Regions from separate parts of the Streptomyces sp. NPDC051569 genome, predicted to be linked through region 2. Evidence: riboswitches for the same ligand, from Rfam matches in the RefSeq annotation. Region 2 holds a riboswitch; each other region holds the start of a gene.
What was found. Region 2 has a riboswitch for thiamine pyrophosphate ahead of ACIBAE_RS02770 (thiamine ABC transporter substrate binding subunit). Riboswitches for the same ligand answer to the same signal wherever they lie in the genome.
Positions count from the first base shown of each region.

Region 1 (6,489 bases), on a different contig from region 2:
ACCGTCATCCCGTCCGCCCGCGAACACCGCACTCGGTACCGGACCGGAGCACCCTGCTGGAGCGTCTCGGCTCGCTGGGCCGGATGGAACCCGTCGTGGAACGGCAGGAGTACGCACTCGGCACGGTCTGTGCCGCCGTACCGGTCGCGCTCGGATCAACGGCAGGCGCGGTGGCCATTTCCGTACCACTCCATCAACAGGACCGACTGCTCCCAGCGGTCGAGTGGTTACACAGAGAAATCGATAGCCTACTCACCGCAGGCATCGTCTCTATCAGTATCTGAAAAATTACTCCTTGTGATCTGCTAGCGCTTACAGGACTATGGCGTCAAGAGGATCAACGGGGATCATTCCCAGCCACTACCTCATCTACACCGGAGTACACGATGCGCGAGTCGGTCCAGGCCGAGGTCCTGATGAGCTTCCTCGTCTCCGAGGAGCTTTCGTTCCGGATCCCGGTGGAACTGCACTATGAGATGGGGGATCCCTACGCGGTGCGAATGACCTTCCATCTGCCCGGCGATGCCCCTGTCACCTGGACATTCGGACGCGAACTGCTGCTCGACGGCATCAACACGCCCAGTGGTGACGGCGATGTGCACATCGCCCCGACCGCGCCCGAAGATCTCTCCGATGTCCATATCCGGCTCCAGGTCGGTGATGACCACGCGCTGTTCCGGGTGAGTGCCGCACCGCTCGTGGCCTTCCTCGACCGGACGGACCGATTGGTTCCGCTCGGGCAGGAGCGCACGCTGGGTGACTTCGAGGGCAATCTGGAGGAGGCGCTCGGCCGCATCCTCGCCGAGGAGAACGCCGGCTGAGCGGATCCGGCTGAGCGGATCCGGCTGAGCGGATCCGGTCGAGCGGATCCGGTCGAGGGGGCGCAGGGGTGCTTCGGCCGGTGCGGCCTACTTCTTACGGCGCCGTCCCCGGCCACCGGGTCCGCGTACCGCCGCGCCCTGCTCAGGCACGGCGGGCACCGGCCCCCGCGATGTCGGACCCGGTGCTGCCGGCCCTGGTGCCGCCGACCCCTGCCCTGCGGACTGTGTTCCGGAGGACGCGGGCCGGTCGGCGGAAACCACCAGTGCGGCCAGCGCCGTAGTCACCGGAACTGACGCGACCAGGCCGATCGAGCCCACCAGGGTTCGTACGATTTCCTCTGCCACCAGCTCGCTGTTGGCGACTGCTCCCACACTCGACTGCGCGATGGAGAAGAGCAGCAGAAGAGGGAGTGCGGCGCCCGCGTAGGCGAGCACGAGCGTATTGACCACCGACGCGATGTGATCCCGGCCGATCCGGATGGCCGCCCGGTAGAGGGCGCGGGGGCCCATCGACGGATCGGCCCGGTGCAGCTCCCAGACTGCCGAGGTCTGCGTCACCGTCACATCGTCGAGAACACCGAGCGAGCCGATGATGACGCCCGCCAGGAGAAGACCGCTCATGTCGATCTCGGGATAGAGGCCGTGGATGAGGCCGGTGTTGTCGTCGGTGTTCCCGCTCAGGCTCGCCCAGCCGATGAAGAGCGACCCCAGCAGCCCGATCAGCAGGAGAGAGACCAGGGTGCCGAGGACGGCGACCGACGTACGGGCCGTCAGACCGTGGCACATATAGAGGGCGGTCAGCATGATGGCGCTCGCGCCGACCACCGCGACGATCAGTGGATTCGAGCCCTGCAGAATCGCGGGCAGGATGAACAGCGTCAGCACGGCGAAGGAGACGGCGAGCGCGATCAGCGCCATCACACCGCGCATCCGCCCCACCAGGACCACCGCGAGCGCGAAGATCCCGGCCAGCAGAGCCATCGGGAACTCACGGTTCACATCGGTCACCGAGTACTGGAGATCGTGGGGCGCATCGGGGGCGTAAGCGACCACCACCCCCTGTTTCACGTGAAACTGCCGCGGGGCGTCCGGCTGGACGACCTCGATGAAGGTCCGTCCCTTCTCCTTGCCGGTCGTGACCTCGATCGTCGCCTTCTTGCATTCCCCGCTCCCGGACCGCTGCGTCGCACTGCCCCCGGATGTCGAGGGGCCGCCGGTCGACGGCAGCTGCGACCCGTTGGCGTCCTGACAGTCGAGCTGCTCGATCCTCACCACGTGGCCCTGCTGGGTCTGCCGGTCGAAACCGACACCGGTGCGCTCGTGCGCCGGTGTGCCGCCCGGCCAGAGCATGGCGAGCCCGACGACCACGGCGGTCGCGAACGGGATCAGGACCGCCGCGATGACCTTGCGGAGGTGCCGGGAAACCGGTTCGGCGGGCCCATGACTGTGCGAGTGGCCATGCGCTTCGTGGGTCTGCTGAGGTGAGGTCACCGACCGATCATCGCAAGAAGAGAGAGGCCCCCTGGTCAGCGCGCCCGATATGGCATTAGCGTGGAGTCACCTTTGCACACGCGGGAGCTCGGAGCACCGGGCTGAGAGGGCGCTGACTGTGCGGTCCCAGGGACATCCCCTGGACGCCTGCGCTGCGCCGACCGCTGAACCTGTTACCGGGTAATGCCGGCGTAGGGAGTAGGTCTCATGACCGTTCAGGACGCACACACGCCTGCCTCCGGCTCGGAGCATCCGGGCGAGGCCCGTCGATCCATCGGCTGGCACAAGGGATATGTCGCGGGTTCACGCCCGGATCTCCAGGTGCCCGTCCGTCAAGTGCACCTCACCAACGGCACGGACGTGACGCTGTACGACACGTCGGGCCCTTACACCGACCCGACCGTCGAGACCGATGTACGCCTTGGCCTCGCGCCACTGCGGGAGGACTGGATCGTTGGCCGTGGTGACACCGAGGCCTACGCGGGCCGCCGGGTCCGCCCTGAGGACGACGGACTCAAGCACACCTCTCCGGGCGGGGGACTGCGCAACCTCGACGCCGTCTTCCCGGGCCGACCGCGCCGGCCGCGCCGGAGCCGGGACGGACAGGCCGTGACGCAGCTCGCGTACGCCCGCCGTGGTGTCATCACCCCGGAGATGGAGTACGTCGCGATCCGCGAGAACGTCCTCCCGGAGCTGGTCCGGGAAGAGATCGCCGCAGGCCGCGCCGTTCTGCCGGCCAATGTCAATCACCCGGAAATCGAGCCGATGATCATCGGGAAGCGATTTCTGGTGAAGGTCAACGCGAACATCGGGAACTCCGCCGTCACCTCCTCCATCGAGGAGGAGGTGGAGAAGACGACCTGGGCGACCCGCTGGGGCGCGGACACGGTCATGGACCTCTCCACGGGCCGCAACATCCACACCACGCGCGAGTGGGTGCTGCGCAACTCCCCGGTCCCCATCGGGACGGTACCGCTCTATCAGGCACTGGAAAAGGTCGACGGCAAGGCCGAGGAGCTGACCTGGGACATCTACAAGGACACGGTCATCGAGCAGGCCGAGCAGGGCGTCGACTACATGACGGTCCACGCCGGTGTCCTGCTGCGGTACGTGCCGCTCACCGCCCGCCGCAAGACGGGCATCGTCTCGCGCGGCGGCTCGATCATGGCCGCCTGGTGTCTCGCGCACCACAGGGAGTCGTTCCTGTACGAGAACTTCGAGGAACTCTGCGAGATTCTCGCGACCTACGACGTGACGTACTCCCTCGGCGACGGCCTGCGGCCAGGCTCCATCGCGGACGCCAACGACGAGGCGCAGTTCGCTGAGCTGTGCACCCTGGGTGAGCTGAACGCGACCGCCAAGCGCTTCGGCGTACAGACGATGATCGAGGGGCCGGGCCATGTGCCGATGCACAAGATCAAGGAAAATATCGACCTGCAGCAGGAGATCTGCGAGGAAGCGCCGTTCTACACACTCGGCCCGCTGACGACCGATGTGGCCCCGGCCTACGACCACATCACCTCCGGCATCGGCGCCGCGATGATCGCGTGGTGGGGCACGGCGATGCTCTGCTACGTCACCCCCAAGGAACACCTCGGCCTTCCGGACCGCGACGACGTCAAGACCGGTGTCATCACCTACAAGATCGCGGCCCATGCGGCGGATCTCGCCAAGGGCCACCCGGGAGCGCAGGACTGGGACGACGCGCTGTCCGACGCCCGTTTCGAGTTCCGCTGGGAGGACCAGTTCAACCTGGCCCTTGACCCGGACACGGCCAGGGAGTTCCACGACGAGACGCTCCCGGCCGAGCCGGCCAAGACTGCGCATTTCTGTTCGATGTGTGGCCCCAAGTTCTGCTCGATGAAGATCTCGCAGGACATCAGGCGTCGCCACGGCGGCGATCCGGAGACGGCGGAGAGGCGAGTCGAGAGCGAAGCGGACGTTCGGACCGAAGCGGGTATCGAGGCCGCTATGGCCCAGAAGTCCAAGGAGTTCGCCGCAGCCGGCAATCGCGTGTATCTGCCGCTCGCCGAGTAGGCAACTGGGCGGGCCGGGGGCGGCCGTCGCTGTCCGGACCCGGCCGGGGGTTACTCCGGCCGGTGGTCCGGGCCGCCGATCAGTTGCCCAGGGGAAGCCGGACGACCAGCAGTTTTCCCGCCATGGTCACGCCTCCGTCCATGGCGATGGCAAGTCCGTCGGCATATACGTGCGGCCCTTGGACCAACGGTCCCGTACCGCCCTCGTCGTCCGAGGCGTCTTCGGTACCGACTTCGCCGAGTAGATAGGGAATCGGACTGTGGCCGTGGACGATGCGCTGACCGCCGTATCGGGAGAGCAGTTCCTGAACGGCCTCCGGGCCGTCATCACGGAATGCGAAGCGTTTGGTGAGCTTGCGGAACAGCTCCCAGCATTCGTCCGCGTCGTTGCGCGTGAGGATCTGGTGGACGGTGTCGTTGACGTCCTCGATGCTGGATCCGTAATCCAGGTAGGCGGTCGTGTCGGAGTGCATCAGCAGATGCCCGTCCTCCTCGACGACCGCGTCGAGGCGTGACATCCACTGCAGATGGACGTCCTGGAGGCGCTCCATATCGCTCCGCTGGCCGCCGTTGAGCAGCCAGGCGGCCTGGAAGGTGGCGGTGCCCGCCCCGGAGTTGACGGGGGTGTCGGCGAACCGTTTGGCGCCGACGAGCAGCAGCTCGTGGTTCCCCATCAGGGCCTTGCAGTAGCCGCCGGCGGCAGCCGCTTCGGCGGAGAGCCGCATCACGAGGTCGATGACGCCGATGCCGTCGGGGCCGCGGTCGGTGAAGTCACCGAGGAACCAGAGGCGGGCGGTGCCGGCTGCCCAGTGCCCTTCGGCATCGACGAGGCCCTGTTCCGCCAGGGCGCCGAGGAGTTCGTCGAGATAGCCGTGGACGTCGCCCACGACATAGAGCGGGCCGCGGCCGCCGTCCACGGACGTGTCGCCGGGGTCGGCGTGCACGTGGAGGCTGTCGTCCCGGTTGATCACCGGGAGGTCGCGTTCGGTGGGTGTGTAGTCCTCCGGCAGCTCGTCGTCCGGGACGGCGTTGCCCGGATGCCCGGACTGCACGGGAACCTGCGCGTATGGCGGGACGCGGAAGTCACGCGACGTCGCCGTCCGCACCACGGGTTCCTGGCCGGCCCCCTGTGTCATCGACCCCTCCACCACCGTCGCGCCGCCGTACACCCCTCAGGCCCGCCTGGCCGGATGGGGATGAGCCCGCCGGAGGTAAGGAAGGTCTGTGGTGTCGTGCGCCCATCATAGGAACGCGGGCCCTCTTGTGTGACGCACCCGGGGTGGTGAATCCGGTCGCACCTCCGGTTCACCGGATGTTTTTGCGCCGATCATCCGGAATGTGCAAGGCCGAGTCCTTTGACCGGCCCCTGCGAGGAAGGCGGTTGTTCCCGCAGGGGCGGCGCGCGGTTACCCGTACGAGCGTGGGTCAGTCACCCGTACGGACGTCGGTCAATCGCCTGCGGGGGACCGGGGAGCGCTGACCGTGGTGCGGGGTGGGCGCCGTTGGGAGGAGGTCCGGACGATCAGCTCGGTCGGTATCACCTGCTCGACCGGGTGGTCGGTATTGATCCCTTCGATGGCGTCGATGAGGAGCTGGATGACGGCGGTGCCGATACGGCGCGGTTTGAGCGAGAGGGTCGTGATGGGCGGTTCGGTGGAGGCGTACACGGTGGACTCGCTGCAGCAGACGAGCAGCAGGTCCTCAGGGACGCGCAGCCCGTACCGCCGGGCGGCGGCGAGCAGGTCGGTGCCGTTGGGATCGAAGAGCCCATAGACGGCGTCGGGGCGGTCGGGCCTGGCCAGGAGCCGGTCGGCGGCGACGGCCCCCGCGCACGGGTCGTGCGCGGGGTAGGACTCGTAGACCGGGTCCTGGCCCACGCGCTCGCACCACTGCAGATAGGCGGTGGTGGAGAGCCGGGTGTAGGTGTCCGTGGTGGTGCCGGTGAGCAGGCCGATCCTGCGGGCTCCGGCGGCGGCGAGATGGTCGAGGAGGTCGAGGACGGCCGCCTCGTGGTCGTTGTCGACCCAGGCGGTGACGGGGAGGGTGCCCGCCGGCCGGCCGTCGGAGACGACGGGCAGGCCCTGGCGGACGAGTTCGGTGACCACGGGGTCGTGGTCGGAGGGGTCGATGACGACGGTGCC
Region 1 is NZ_JBITDJ010000006.1:165,403-171,891, forward strand. It holds gene ACIBAE_RS12895 (IclR family transcriptional regulator) at 1-284, shown strand, start outside; gene ACIBAE_RS12900 (SsgA family sporulation/cell division regulator) at 387-821, shown strand; gene ACIBAE_RS12905 (YibE/F family protein) at 909-2,312, opposite strand; TPP riboswitch at 2,383-2,527, shown strand; gene thiC (phosphomethylpyrimidine synthase ThiC) at 2,520-4,349, shown strand; gene ACIBAE_RS12915 (metallophosphoesterase) at 4,429-5,499, opposite strand; gene ACIBAE_RS12920 (LacI family DNA-binding transcriptional regulator) at 5,797-6,489, opposite strand, start outside.
Region 1: another riboswitch for thiamine pyrophosphate. It lies ahead of thiC (phosphomethylpyrimidine synthase ThiC); the one in region 2 lies ahead of ACIBAE_RS02770 (thiamine ABC transporter substrate binding subunit).

Region 2 (6,489 bases):
TGGGCCTGGTCCGGCAGCACCACCACGTCCTCGGAGCCGAACGCGACCCCCACCGTCGCCCCCTCACGCGGCGCGTCCCGCAGGTCGCATTCGGCCTCCAGGACCGGCGCGCCGGCGGGACGGAGGAGGACGGCGACGCGGCTGCCCCGGAAGGTCCGGGCCTCGACCACGCAGCGCAGGCCGTCGCCGGCGGGGACGAGCCGGACCCCGGCAGGGCGCACCAGCACCGTCCGGGGGCCCTGGGGGGATCCGGCGGGGACCGGGATCGTGCCCCAGGGGGTGTCGGCGGCCTCGCCGCTCACGGTGGCGGGCACCACGTTGTCGAAGCCGAGGAACCGCGCCACGAAGGCGGAGGCCGGCCGCTGCCAGACCTCCAGCGGGGTGCCGGTCTGCGCGATGCGGCCGTCCCGCATCACCACGACCCGGTCGGCGAGCGCGAACGCCTCACCCTGGTCGTGAGTGACGGCGAGCACGGTCGTACCCAACCGCCCGAAGAGGCCGCGCAGTTCGACGACGAGGCGCTCCCGCAGGCTCCGGTCGAGCTGGCCGAGCGGCTCGTCCAGCATCAGCAGCCGGGGCCGGGGGGCGAGCGCCCGCGCGAGGGCGACGCGCTGCTGTTCGCCACCGGACAGCGTGGCGACGGCCCGCCGCCCGGCGCCCGGCAGGCCGACGAGATCGAGCAGCTCGTCGACCCGGCGCCGCTGTTCGCCACCCGTGACGCCGCGCATCCGCAGCCCGAAACCGACATTGCCGGCCACATCGCGCTGCGGAAAGAGCTGATGGTCCTGGAACATCAGGCCGACGCCCCGCCGGTGCACCGGCACCCCCGCCTGGTCGGCGCCGTCGAGCAACACCCGCCCGCCGTCCGGGACCCGCAGCCCGGCGACGACCCGCAGCAGCGTCGACTTGCCGCTGCCGCTCGGCCCGAGCACGCAGACGATCTCGTGCTCGGCGACGTCGAGATCCACCGCGTCGAGGGCGGGGCGCTCCCCGAACCGTACGGTCACGTCCGCCAGGGTCAGCAGGGCCATCAGAACTCTCCGGAGCGGTCGGTACGGATACGTTCGAGCGCCAGCAGTGACACCGCGCACACCACCATCAGCACCGTGGACAGGGCCATGGCCTGGCCGTAGTTCAGCTCGCCGGGCCGCCCCAGCAGCCGCGCCACGGCCACCGGCAGCGTCGGCCGGTCGGGGCGCGCGATGAAGACCGTCGCGCCGAATTCGCCCAGCGAGACGGCGAAGGCGAAGCCCGCCGCGACCAGCAGCGCCCGCCGCACCAGGGGCAGGTCGACCTCCCGCCAGGCGCGGAGCGGCGACGCCCCGAGGACGGCGGCGGCCTCGCGCAGCCGTCCGTCCACCGCCCGGAGCACCGGCAGCATGGTCCGTACGACGAAAGGCACACCGACCAGCGCCTGGGCGAGCGGCACCAGGATCCAGGAGGCCCGAAGATCCAGCGGCGGCTTGTCGAGAGTGATCAGGAAACCGAAGCCGACGGTCACGGCGGAGACGCCGAGCGGCAGCATCAGCAGCGCGTCGAAGCCGCGCACGAGGCGGCCGGCGCGCCGGGTGAGCGCGGCGGCGGCCAGACCGCCCACGACCAGGGCGATGGCCGTGGCGACGAGGGCGTACCGCAGGGAGTTCCCGACCGCCGCCAGCGGGGGTACGAGGAACGTGCCGCCGCTCGCCCCGGCGGAGCCGAGCGCCCGGTAGAAGGCGAAGCCGTATCCTCCCGGACCGTCGAAGGAGCGCTCGATCAGCACCGCGAGCGGCAGCACGATCAGCACGGCCACGGTGGCGAGCACCCCGCCGAGCAGCGCCCACTGCCCGGCGCCCCGGGGCCGGCTCGCGGTCCCGGCCGGGTCGACCAGCTTCAGTGCGGTCTCCCGCCGCCGTACGGTCCAGGCGTGCACCGCCAGGATCGCGCCGACCGCCGCGAACTGCGTCAGCGTCAGGACGGCGGCGGTGGGCAGGGCGAGCAGCTGCGCGGTCTGCCGGTAGATCTCCACCTCCAGGGTGGAGTAGGCGGGTCCGCCGAGGATCTGGACGACTCCGAAGGAGGTGAAGGTGAAGAGGAAGACCATCAGGGCGGCCGCCGCGACGGCGGGGGCGAGCGCGGGCAGCGTCACCCGCCACCAGGCCGTGAGCCGGCCGGCGCCGAGTACCCGCGCGGCTTCCTCCTGGCGCGGGTCGAGCTGCGACCAGAGGCCGCCGACGGTCCGGACGACCACCGCGTAGTTGAAGAAGACGTGCGCGAGGAGGATCGCCCAGACGGTGGTGTCGAGGCGTACGCCCCACAGTTCGTCGAGCAGCCCGCCACGGCCGAGCAGCGCCAGGAAGGCGGTGCCGACGACGACGGTCGGCAGCACGAACGGCACGGTGACGACCGCGCGCAGCAGCTGCTTGCCGGGGAAGTCGAAGCGGGCGAAGACGTACGCGCCGGGGAGCGCGATCAGGAGGGTGAGGACCGTGGAGACGAGCGCCTGCCAGGTGGTGAACCACAGGACACCGAGGATGTCGGGCCGGCTCAGCACCTCGCCGATCCGGTCGAACTGCCAGACGCCGTCGCTCCTCAGCCCGCGGCCGAGGATCGCCGCCACGGGGTAGGCGAAGAAGACCGCGAAGAACGCGGCGGGCACGGCCATCAGGCCGAGCCGCACCGCGTTCCCCTTCCCGCGCCGGGCCGGCGCTCCGGCGGTGGCTCCGGCGGCGGCTCCGGCGGTGGCTTCCGTGGCTACTTCACGACGAGTGAGGACCACGTCTCGATCCACTGCTCACGGTTGGCGGCGATCTTGTCGGGGGCCACGGTCTCGGGCCGCTCGACGGTCGCGCCGAACTTGGTGAAGAGCTCCGGCAGCTGGACGTCCTCGACCACCGGGTTCACGAACATGTTCAGCGGCATGTCCGCCTGGAACTTCTTGCTGATCAGGAAGTCCAGCAGGGCCTTGCCACCGGTCTCGTTCTTCGCGCCGGTGAGCAGGCCCGCGAACTCGATCTGCCGGAAGCAGGTGCCGGTGGCGACCCCGGTCGGGGCCGTCGTCGGCCGCGGGTCCCCGTACAGCACCTCGACCGGGGGGCTGGAGGCGTACGAGACGACCAGCGGCCGGTCCGCCTTGGCCTTCCTGCCGCCCGCCGAGCCGGAGAAGTTCTCGTTGTAGGCCTGCTCCCAGCTGTCGACGACCTGGACGCCGTTGGCCTTCAGCTTCGACCAGTACGTCTTCCAGCCGGCGTCGCCCTGTGCGGCGACCGTGCCGAGGAGGAAGCCGAGGCCGGGCGAGGACGTCGCCGGGTTCTCGGTGACGAGCAGGTTCTTGTACCGGGGCTTGATCAGGTCGTCGAAGGACGCCGGCGGCGCGAGCTTCTTGTCCGCGAAGTACTTCTTGTCGTAATTGACGCAGATGTCGCCGGTGTCGATCGGGGTGACCCGGTGCTCGGCCCGGTCGAGCTGGGTGCCGGCGGCGACCTGGTCGAGGCCCTTCGCCTGGTACGGCGTGAACAGACCGTTGTCGAGGGCCCGGGAGAGCAGGGTGTTGTCGACGCCGAAGAAGACATCGCCCTGCGGCGAGCCCTTGGTGAGGATCTCCTTGTTGAGCGCCTCGCCGGCGTCACCGCTCTTGAGCACCTTGACCGTGTAACCGGTCTCCTGGGTGAACTCCTTCAGCACGGAAGGAGAGGCGTTGAACGAGTCGTGGCTGACGAGCGTGACGGTCCTGGACCGCTTCCCGCCGCCCTCGCCGGACGAGCCGGAGTCGCCGGAAGTGCCGCACGCGGCCAAGGTCGAGACGCCGAGCGCGGCGGCGATCGCGGCGACCGCCATCTTTCTGGTGGTGCTCACGGAAATTTCCTCCTGGGATGTCCAGGAGAAGACGCGGCCCTGCCCGGCCGCCCGGAAGGACCGGAAGGCGGGCAGGGCGCAACAGCTTGAGTGGTGTCCGAACTTCCTACCCAGAATGACCTGGGCGAGGTTCAGAGGGTCTGCGGCCGCTGCCCGTTCTCACGGACATATGCCGCACTCTCAGCGCTGTGGCGCTCCCCTGTCGGAATATCTGATGTGTGCGGGCTCAGAGTACCCCGGCGTCAGCGCTCCGTCGCGGCCAGCTGACCACACGCTCCGTCGATCTCCTGGCCTCGGGTGTCCCGCACGGTCACCGGCACACCATGGGCCGCGATCGCCTCGACGAACGCCTTCTCGTCCTCGGGGCGGGACGCCGTCCACTTCGACCCGGGGGTCGGGTTGAGCGGGATCAGGTTGACGTGCACGCGCTTGCCCTTGAGCAGCCGGCCCAGCCGGTCACCGCGCCACGCCTGGTCGTTGATGTCGCGGATCAGCGCGTACTCGATCGAGATACGGCGACCGGACTTCTCCGCGTACTCCCACGCGGCGTCCAGCACCTCCCGGACCTTCCAGCGGGTGTTGACGGGGACGAGCGTGTCGCGCAGCTCGTCGTCCGGGGCGTGCAGGGAAACCGCGAGGCGGCACTTGAAGCCCTCGTCGGCGAAGCGCAGCATCGCCGGCACCAGGCCCACGGTCGACACGGTGATCCCGCGCTGCGACAGGCCCAGGCCGTCGGGCTCCGGGTCGGTCAGCCGGCGGATCGCGCCGACCACCCGCTTGTAGTTGGCGAGCGGCTCGCCCATGCCCATGAAGACGATGTTGGACAGCCGGGCGGGGCCGCCGGGGACCTCACCGTCGCGCAGGGCGCGCATGCCGTCCACGATCTGGTGCACGATCTCGGCGGTGGACAGGTTGCGGTCCAGGCCCGCCTGTCCGGTCGCGCAGAACGGGCAGTTCATCCCGCAGCCCGCCTGCGAGGAGATGCACATGGTGACCCGGTCCGGGTAGCGCATCAGCACGGACTCGACGAGCGTGCCGTCGTGCATCCGCCAGAGCGTCTTGCGGGTGGTGTCGTCGTCGGTGGAGATGTGCCGTACCACCGACATCAGGTCGGGCAGCAGTTCCGTCGCGAGCTTCTGGCGGGAGCCCGCCGGGATGTCGGTCCACTGCTCGGGGTCGTGCGCGTAGCGCGCGAAGTAATGCTGCGACAGCTGCTTGGCGCGGAACGCCTTCTCACCGATCGCGGCGACGGCCTCGCGGCGTTCCTCGGGGGTGAGGTCGGCGAGGTGCCGCGGCGGCTTCTTGACTCCGCGGGGCGCGACGAAAGTGAGTTCTCCGGGGGTCGGCGGGGCCATGAAAAGCAATCTCCTCGGTGCGGCGAGGCCGGGCGGATCCCCCCGCTGACACGGGGAGGACGGCAGGACGCTGCCGGCGCCGGGAGACCTCACGGGGGCGTCCCCGCAGCCGCGGGGACGAAAAAGGCCCGCCGCCCTGGAGCGGCGAGCCCTTTCAGGGTAACCGGTGTCGCTCAGCCCGAGCCGACGAAGAGCACCAGCAGCAGCCAGACGACCGGCGCCGTGGGCAGCAGGGAGTCGAGCCGGTCCATGATGCCGCCGTGACCCGGCAGCAGCGTGCCCATGTCCTTGATGCCGAGATCCCGCTTGATCATGGACTCGCCGAGATCGCCGAGCGTGGCACTGGCCGCGACGGCCAGGCCGATCAGCAGCCCCTGCCACCAGACCCCGTCGTCGATCAGGAACTGCATGCAGAGCGCACCGGCCGCCATCGCGAAGGCGACGGCTCCGATCAGCCCTTCCCTGGTCTTGCCCGGGCTGATGCGCGGCGCGAGCTTGTGCTTGCCGAAACGCCAGCCGACCGCGTACGCGCCGGTGTCGCTGACGACCGTGAGCACCAGGAACATCAGCACCCGGCGCGCACCGTCGTCCGCCGTCAGCATCAGTGCGACGAACGTGGCCAGGAAGGGTACGTAGAACGCGGCGAAGACCCCGGCCGTGACGTCCCTGAGGTACCCCTCGGGCGGCGCCGTCATCCGCCAGACCAGCACCGCGAGGGCGGTGAGGGCCATCGCGACCCATGCCCCCTCCGCACCGCTCGCGTACCCGGCGACCACCATCGCGGCGCCGCCGACGGCCAGCGGTACGAGCGGGGCCTTGATGCCCTTCTTCTCGTCGAGCCGGGAGGTCAGCTCCCACAGCCCGACGACCACGGCGACCGCCACGACACCGACGAACACCGCCTTGACGATGAAGAGCGAGGCCACGACCACCGCGCCGAGTCCGACACCGACCCCTATGGCCGCTCGCAGGTCACGTCCGGCCCGCTTCTTGGGCGGCGGCGGCATAGGGGCGGCCATGGGCTCCTGCGGAATCTCGTCGCGGAACAGGGGGCCGCCCGGCCGAGCAGCCCCCCGGTGGTCATCCTGGTCCCCGCCGCCGGCGGGTCCGTCGGGCACGATGGGCATGGGCCGAGTCTGCTGTGCGGGATGCTCATCGTATGCGGGACCCGCCGGGGCAGCCCCCTGGTCGGGCGGTCGCCGGTGACCGGCTGTCGGCGGGGCGCCCCAGGAAGAGTCGTTCATCAGACTTCGAGCAGCTCGGCTTCCTTGTTCTTGAGCAGCTCGTCGACCTGCGCGAC
Region 2 is NZ_JBITDJ010000001.1:639,813-646,301, reverse strand. It holds gene ACIBAE_RS02780 (ABC transporter ATP-binding protein) at 1-1,031, opposite strand, end outside; gene ACIBAE_RS02775 (ABC transporter permease) at 1,031-2,644, opposite strand; gene ACIBAE_RS02770 (thiamine ABC transporter substrate binding subunit) at 2,734-3,834, opposite strand; TPP riboswitch at 3,920-4,045, opposite strand; gene rlmN (23S rRNA (adenine(2503)-C(2))-methyltransferase RlmN) at 4,077-5,189, opposite strand; gene ACIBAE_RS02760 (phosphatidate cytidylyltransferase) at 5,363-6,433, opposite strand; gene frr (ribosome recycling factor) at 6,433-6,489, opposite strand, start outside.

Region 3 (6,489 bases), on a different contig from region 2:
ATCTCGGGGCCGCGCGACACGACGAGGGTCACCACACCGTTGCCACGGATCCGCGTCCGGTCCCCGGGATCGCTGCGCAGGACCGTCCCCCGCGCGAACGCGTCGCTGAAGTCCCTGCTCACCTTCGCGTCGAGCCCCGCGTCGGCGAGCCGCTTCCTGGCCTCCTGCTCGCTCTGGCCGAGCAGCGACGGGACCCGGGTGAACTGCCCGGAATTGATGTACCAGACACCGGCCCCGACGCCGAACACCAGCAGCACGGCCACGACCGCCGCGATGAGACCCCGGCGCGGCGCGGCCCCGCTCCGCCCACGCGCGCGCGTCGTCCGGGGCGGCACACCGTCCGGCGGCGCCATCTCCAGCCGGCTGGTGCGGTTGGCCGGCTCCTCCGGGGGCGCCCCCTCGGCGGGGAGCGCGCGCGGCAGCACCGTCGTACGGCTCTCGGCCGAGGTCTCCGGCCGGGCCCCCGGCGGTACGGCGTCCAGCTGCGCGTCGCTCAGCGCGGCGCGGGCGTCGAGCACCAGGGCGAGCAGCGCCACCGCGTCGGGCGGCCGGGTGCCGGGGTGGCGGGCGGTGGCCGCCGCGACCAGCCCGTCCAGCTCGACGGCCAGCCCCGGGACGGCGGCCGACGGCGCGGGAACATCCTCGTTCAGATGCAGGTAGAGCACCTGAGCGGGAGTGTCGCCCGCATGCGGCTTCGCGCCCGTCAGTATCTCGTGCAGGACGACCCCGCAGGCGTACACATCGACCCGGGTGTCCGACGAGCCGTGCTCGATCTGCTCGGGCGCGAGATACGACACCGTGCCGAGAAGGGACCCGGTGGTGCTGGTCACGTCGCCCACGGTCCGTACCAGACCGAAATCGGCGACCTTGACCCGTCCGTCGTCCCCTATCAGGACGTTTTCCGGCTTCATGTCCCGGTGGACGAACCCGGCCCGGTGCGCGGCGCCGAGCGCGGCGAGCACCGGCTCCAGGATGTCCAGCGCGGCCCGTGGCTGGAGCGCGCCGCGCTCACGCAGCACGTCACGCAGGGTGCAGCCCTCGACGTACTCCATCGCCAGATAGACGTACGCCCCGTCCGCGCCCTGGTCGAACACGGCGACCACGTTGGGGTGCGCCAGCCGGGCCACCGACTTGGCCTCCCGGATGAAGCGCTCCACGAAGGTGACATCGGTGGCGAGCGCCGGATGCATCACCTTCAGAGCCAGCACCCGGTCGAGCCGGGTGTCGAGGGCCCGGTAGACCGTGGCCATGCCGCCGACGGCGATGCGCGCATCGACGCGGTAGCGGCCGTCGAGCAGCTGCCCGACGAGAGGGTCCTGAAGGGTCGTATCCACCCCCTGAGTCTACGAGCTGGTTCTTCTAGCCCACGAAAGACGGCCGTTCCGGATCCCAGGCCGGCAGACCGTCCATGGGGGAGGAAGCCGTCGCGAAGTGGCGGCGGGGGATACGCCCCGCGCGGTGGGCGAGGCGGCCCGCCGTCACCGCGTGGCGCATCGCCCCGGCCATCAGCACCGGCTCCTGGGCGCGGGTGACCGCCGAGGCCAGCATCACGGCGGCGCAGCCCAGCTCCATGGCGAGCGCCGCGTCCGAGGCGGTACCGGCGCCCGCGTCCAGGATCACCGGCACGCCCGCCTGCTCCACGATCAGCTGGAAGTTGTGCGGATTGCGGATGCCGAGTCCGGAGCCGATCGGCGAGCCGAGCGGCATGATCGCGGCGCACCCCACGTCCTCCAGTCTCCGGGCGAGCACCGGATCGTCATTGGTGTACGGGAGGACCGTGAAGCCGTCGTCGACCAGTGTCTCCGCCGCCTCCAGCAGCTCGATCGGGTCGGGGAGCAGGGTGCGCTCGTCCGCGACCACCTCCAGCTTGATCCAGTCGGTGGAGAGCGCCTCGCGGGCCAGCCGGGCGGTGAGGACGGCTTCCCCGGCGGTGAAGCAGCCGGCCGTGTTGGGCAGGGCGCGGATGCCCAGGGAGCCGAGCACGGAGAGGACGGAGCCCTGGACCGTGGGGTCCAGGCGGCGCATCGCGACCGTGGTGAGTTCGGTGCCCGAGGCGGCCAGCGAGCGTTCCAGTACGTCGAGGCTGGGTGCCCCGCCCGTGCCCATGATCAGCCGCGAGCCGAAGGTGGTGGAACCGATGGTGAGCGGGTCGTCGGCCATGGTCAGCCTCCCTGGACGGCGGTGAGGACTTCGACACGGTCGCCGTCCCCGAGCGGGGTGGCGGACCAGTGCCCGCGCGGGACGACCGTTTCGTTGACAGCGGCGGCGACACCCGAGGGCGCGGGGGTGAGAGCCGCGACCAGCGCGCCGAGCGTGGTGCCGGCGGCCAGCTCGCGCGGCTCGCCGTTCACGGAGACGGTCACGGTCACGTTCTCGGCACCGGAGTGCGTACGGGTACGGCTCATGCGGGCTGCTCCTGACATTCGGAGGCGGCTGACGTCGCGGCTGACGTTGCGGCCGGCGTGGCGGCTGATGTGCCGGCGGGGACGGCGGGGGCGGTGCGGACGCCGGGCGGGAAGCGCCGGGGGGTGAACGGCCGGGCCTCTTCGGGGAGTTCGCCGGTGGCCAGCACGGTGGCCATCACCTCGCCGGTGATGGGCGTGAGCAGCACCCCGTTGCGGAAGTGGCCGGTGGCCAGATGCAGGCCGGGCAGCGCGGTCGGACCGAGCAGCGGGGCGTTGTCCGGCGATCCGGGGCGCAGCCCCGCACGGGTCTCGACGAGGGGCAGTTCGGTGATGCCGGGCACCAGGTCATGGGCGTCCCGCAGCAGCCCGTACACCCCGCCCGCCGTGACCGAGGTGTCCCAGCCGAGCTCTTCGCTGGTGGCGCCGACCACCAGCTCACCGTTCGCGCGCGGCACCAGGTAGACCTGGCTGCCGCGCACCACCGCCCGTACCGTCCGGGACAGGAACGGCGCGTACGGGCGGGGCACGCTCAGCCGCAGCACCTGGCCCTTGACGGGCCGTACCGGCGGACGCACCTCGTCCGGTACGCCTCCGAGCCGGCCGCTGAGGCTTCCGCCCGCCAGCACCACCTGGTCGGCGGTGAGCGCGAGGCCGCCGGCCAGGACGGCGCCCACGGCCCGGTCCCGTACGACGGTGAGCCGCTCGGCCCAGGCACGGTGGAAGACGACGCCGGCCCGCTCGCACGCCGTCACCAGGGCCGCCGCCAGCCTGCGCGGATCGATCTGGTGGTCCCCGTCCACGCGCAGCCCGCCGCGCACACCCGGCGCGAGCATCGGCTCCAGGCGCCGGCATTCGCGCCCGGTGAGCCACTCGGACGTGAGGCCGGAGCGCTGCTGGAGGGCGTGCAGCTCGCGCAGGAGGGCGCGGTCGTCCGCGTCGAGGGCGACGGCGAGGGTGCCGCAGGCGCGGTAGCCGGTGTCCTGACCGCTCGCGGCCTCCAGCTCGGCGACGAAGGCGGGGTAGCGCTCGGCGGAGGCCAGATTGAGGCCGAGCAACGTCTCCTCGCCGTAGTGGAGTTCGGTGACGGCGGCGAGCATGCCCGCCGCGACCCGGGCGGCCCCGCCGCCGGGATCGGGGTCGGCGACGGCGGTCCGCAGCCCGCGCCGCGCCGCCCGCCAGGCGGTGACCAGACCGATGATCCCGCCCCCGACGACAAGGACGTCGGAGCCCGTGCCGCTCGTACCGGGTCCTTGATGACGCGTGAATGCCTGCATGGGCGTCCAGCCCCTCCCTTCGCCGGCATGACCCGGATCAGGTTCGTACGGTCGGAGGCCGTCCCAGCCTCCCTCTCAGCCCGCTGCGTGCGGGCTCCCGCGAGGTAGTGTCACCGGCCAGCGTAGTGCCGTTCCCGGCGAGCTTCGCCCCCGTCGCGGCCATCGCCGGGCGCGGCACCAGCACCCACTCTCCTGACGGCATGTCAGCTGTTTAAGGTGATCGGGTGAGCGAGCAGCGGAGACAAACGGAAGAGCAGGGGCAGGCGGAGCGGCCGGCGCGGGCGGAACAGCAGCCGCGTGTCGTCATCGTCGGTGCGGGCATGGCGGGCGTGCAGACCGCCGTGGCGCTCCGGGAGAACGGCTACGGCGGCCCCGTCACCCTCATCGGCGCCGAACCGCATCAGCCGTACGACCGGCCACCGCTCTCCAAAGCGGTCCTGCTGGGCACGGGGGACAGCCCGGCCTTCGACATCGACTTCGCGGGCCTCTCCGTCGAGCTGCGGCTCGGCCTGGAGGTGACCGGGCTGCGCCCCGGCGCACGGGAACTCGACACCCCGGCCGGGCCCGTCCCGTACGACGTGCTGGTCCTCGCCACCGGCGCGGAGCCGATCGCGCTGCCCGGCGCCGAGGGGGCGCCCGGCGTCCATCTGCTGCGGACGCTGGACGACGCCGAACGGCTGCGGCCCGTCCTGGAACGGCGGAGCGAGATCGTGGTCGTCGGCGCGGGATGGATCGGCGCGGAGTTCGCGACGGCCGCCCGCGCGGCCGGATGCGCCGTGACGGTCGTCGAGGCGGCGGACCTGCCGTTCGCGGGGGTCCTGCCGCCCGAGGCGGCCGCCCCCATGGCCGACTGGTACGCGGAGAGCGGCGCCGCACTGCTCACGCGGGCGCGGGTGGCCGGGGTCGGACCCGGCGAGGTGGTCCTCGCGGACGGACGGCGGCTGCCGGCGGACGCGGTGGTCGTCGGCATCGGAGCGCGGCCCGCGACGGGCTGGCTCACCGGCTCGGGCATCGCCCTCGGCCCGGACGGTTCGGTCACGGCGGACGACCGGCTGCGGACCTCACTGCCCGAGGTGTACGCGGTCGGCGACGTCGCCTCCTTCCCCTCCGCCCGCTACGGTGAGCGACTGCTCGTCCACCACTGGGACAACGCTCTCCAGGGGCCGCGCACGGTCGCCGCCCAGATCGTCGGCGAGAGCGACCAGGTCTACGACCCGGTGCCGTACTTCTGGTCCGAGCAGTTCGGCCGCTTCGTGCAGTACGCGGGCCACCACGCCGCCGCCGACACCCTGGTGCGACGCGGCGACCCGGCGGAGGCGGCCTGGTCGGTGGTGTGGCTCCGGGACGGGATCCTGGTCGCCCTGCTCGCCGTGGGAAGACCCCGTGACCTGGCGCAGGGCCGCAAACTGATCGAGGCGAAGGCCCGCCTGGATCCGGAGCGCGCGGCGGACGCGTCGGTGGCGCTGCGGAAGGCGGTGCTCTGACGGGACCAGGCCACGGCTCCACGCCCCGGCCCGGCCCGGCCCACGACGGACATCGCGCCCCCTGGCTCACGGTGAGCACTTCCGGGGGGACCCCGGGTGCGCTGGAAGCCACGCACTCTGGGTGCCCCATCGCGCCCCCTGGCTCACGGTGAGCACTTCCGGGGGGACCCCGGGTGCCCTGGAAGCCACGCACTCTGGGTGCCCCATCACGCCCCCTGGCTCACGGTGAGCACTTCCGGGGGGACCCCGGGTGCCCTGGAAGCCACGCACTCTGGGTGCCCCATCACGCCCCCTGGCTAAGGGTCAGCACTTCCGGGGGGACCTGGGTACCGTCTGTCGGTCCGGGATGGCACGCTTGTCCTGTGACCGAGATTGACGCAAAGATCGATGCTCTCGTCCCCGCATGGCTCCACCTGCCCGATATCGCCGAAATGTTCGATATCGAGGTGACGCGCGTGCGGCAGCTGGTGAAGGACGGCCAGCTGATCGCCGTGCGCCGCGGTGAGAACAGGACGCTTCAGGTGCCCGCCGCCTTCATTGACGGCAGCAAGGTCGTCAAGGGCCTCGCCGGGACCCTGACGCTTCTGAGGGACGACGGCTACTCCGACGAAGAGATGCTTGAGTGGCTCTTCACCCCCGACCCGAGCCTGCCGGGTACGCCCGCGCAGGCGCTCAGTGAGAATCGCGGCACGGAGGTGAAGCGCCGGGCCCAGGCGCTCGCCGTCTGACGACATCACCACGCACGGTGTGCGGTGGCGCGGCGGCGACCGGAGCACGGTCACCGCCGTCGCCGCACGCCGCCGAACCGACGGGGGGACCGTCCCATGCCCACGCCTCGAACCCGGCTGTCCGACGCCCGGCTCTATCTCTGCACGGACGCCCGCGCGCGGCAGGGGGACCTCGCCGAGTTCCTCGACGCCGTGCTCTCGTCCGGCGTGGACATCGTGCAACTGCGGGACAAGGGTATGGAGGCCGCCGAGGAGCTGGAACACCTCCAGATCTTCGCCGACGCCTGCCGCCGTCACGGCGTGCTTCTCGCCGTGAACGACCGCGCCGACGTCGCGCATGCCGTCCGCTCCGACGTGCTGCATCTGGGCCAGGGTGACCTGCCCGTCCCGGCGGCCCGCGCGATCCTGGGGGACGAGGTGCTGATCGGCCGCTCCACGCATGCCGAGGCCGAGGTCGACGCGGCGGCCGTCCAGCCCGGCGTCGACTATTTCTGTACGGGCCCGTGCTGGCCCACTCCGACCAAGCCCGGCCGCCACGCGCCGGGTCTCGATCTGGTGCGGTACGCCTCGGCCCGCGCCGCCGCCCGGCCGTGGTTCG
Region 3 is NZ_JBITDJ010000004.1:152,278-158,766, reverse strand. It holds gene pknB (Stk1 family PASTA domain-containing Ser/Thr kinase) at 1-1,334, opposite strand, end outside; gene ACIBAE_RS08910 (thiazole synthase) at 1,360-2,160, opposite strand; gene thiS (sulfur carrier protein ThiS) at 2,163-2,405, opposite strand; gene thiO (glycine oxidase ThiO) at 2,402-3,679, opposite strand; TPP riboswitch at 3,677-3,790, opposite strand; gene ACIBAE_RS08895 (NAD(P)/FAD-dependent oxidoreductase) at 4,000-5,163, shown strand; gene ACIBAE_RS08890 (Rv2175c family DNA-binding protein) at 5,526-5,891, shown strand; gene thiE (thiamine phosphate synthase) at 5,988-6,489, shown strand, end outside.
Region 3: another riboswitch for thiamine pyrophosphate. It lies ahead of thiO (glycine oxidase ThiO); the one in region 2 lies ahead of ACIBAE_RS02770 (thiamine ABC transporter substrate binding subunit).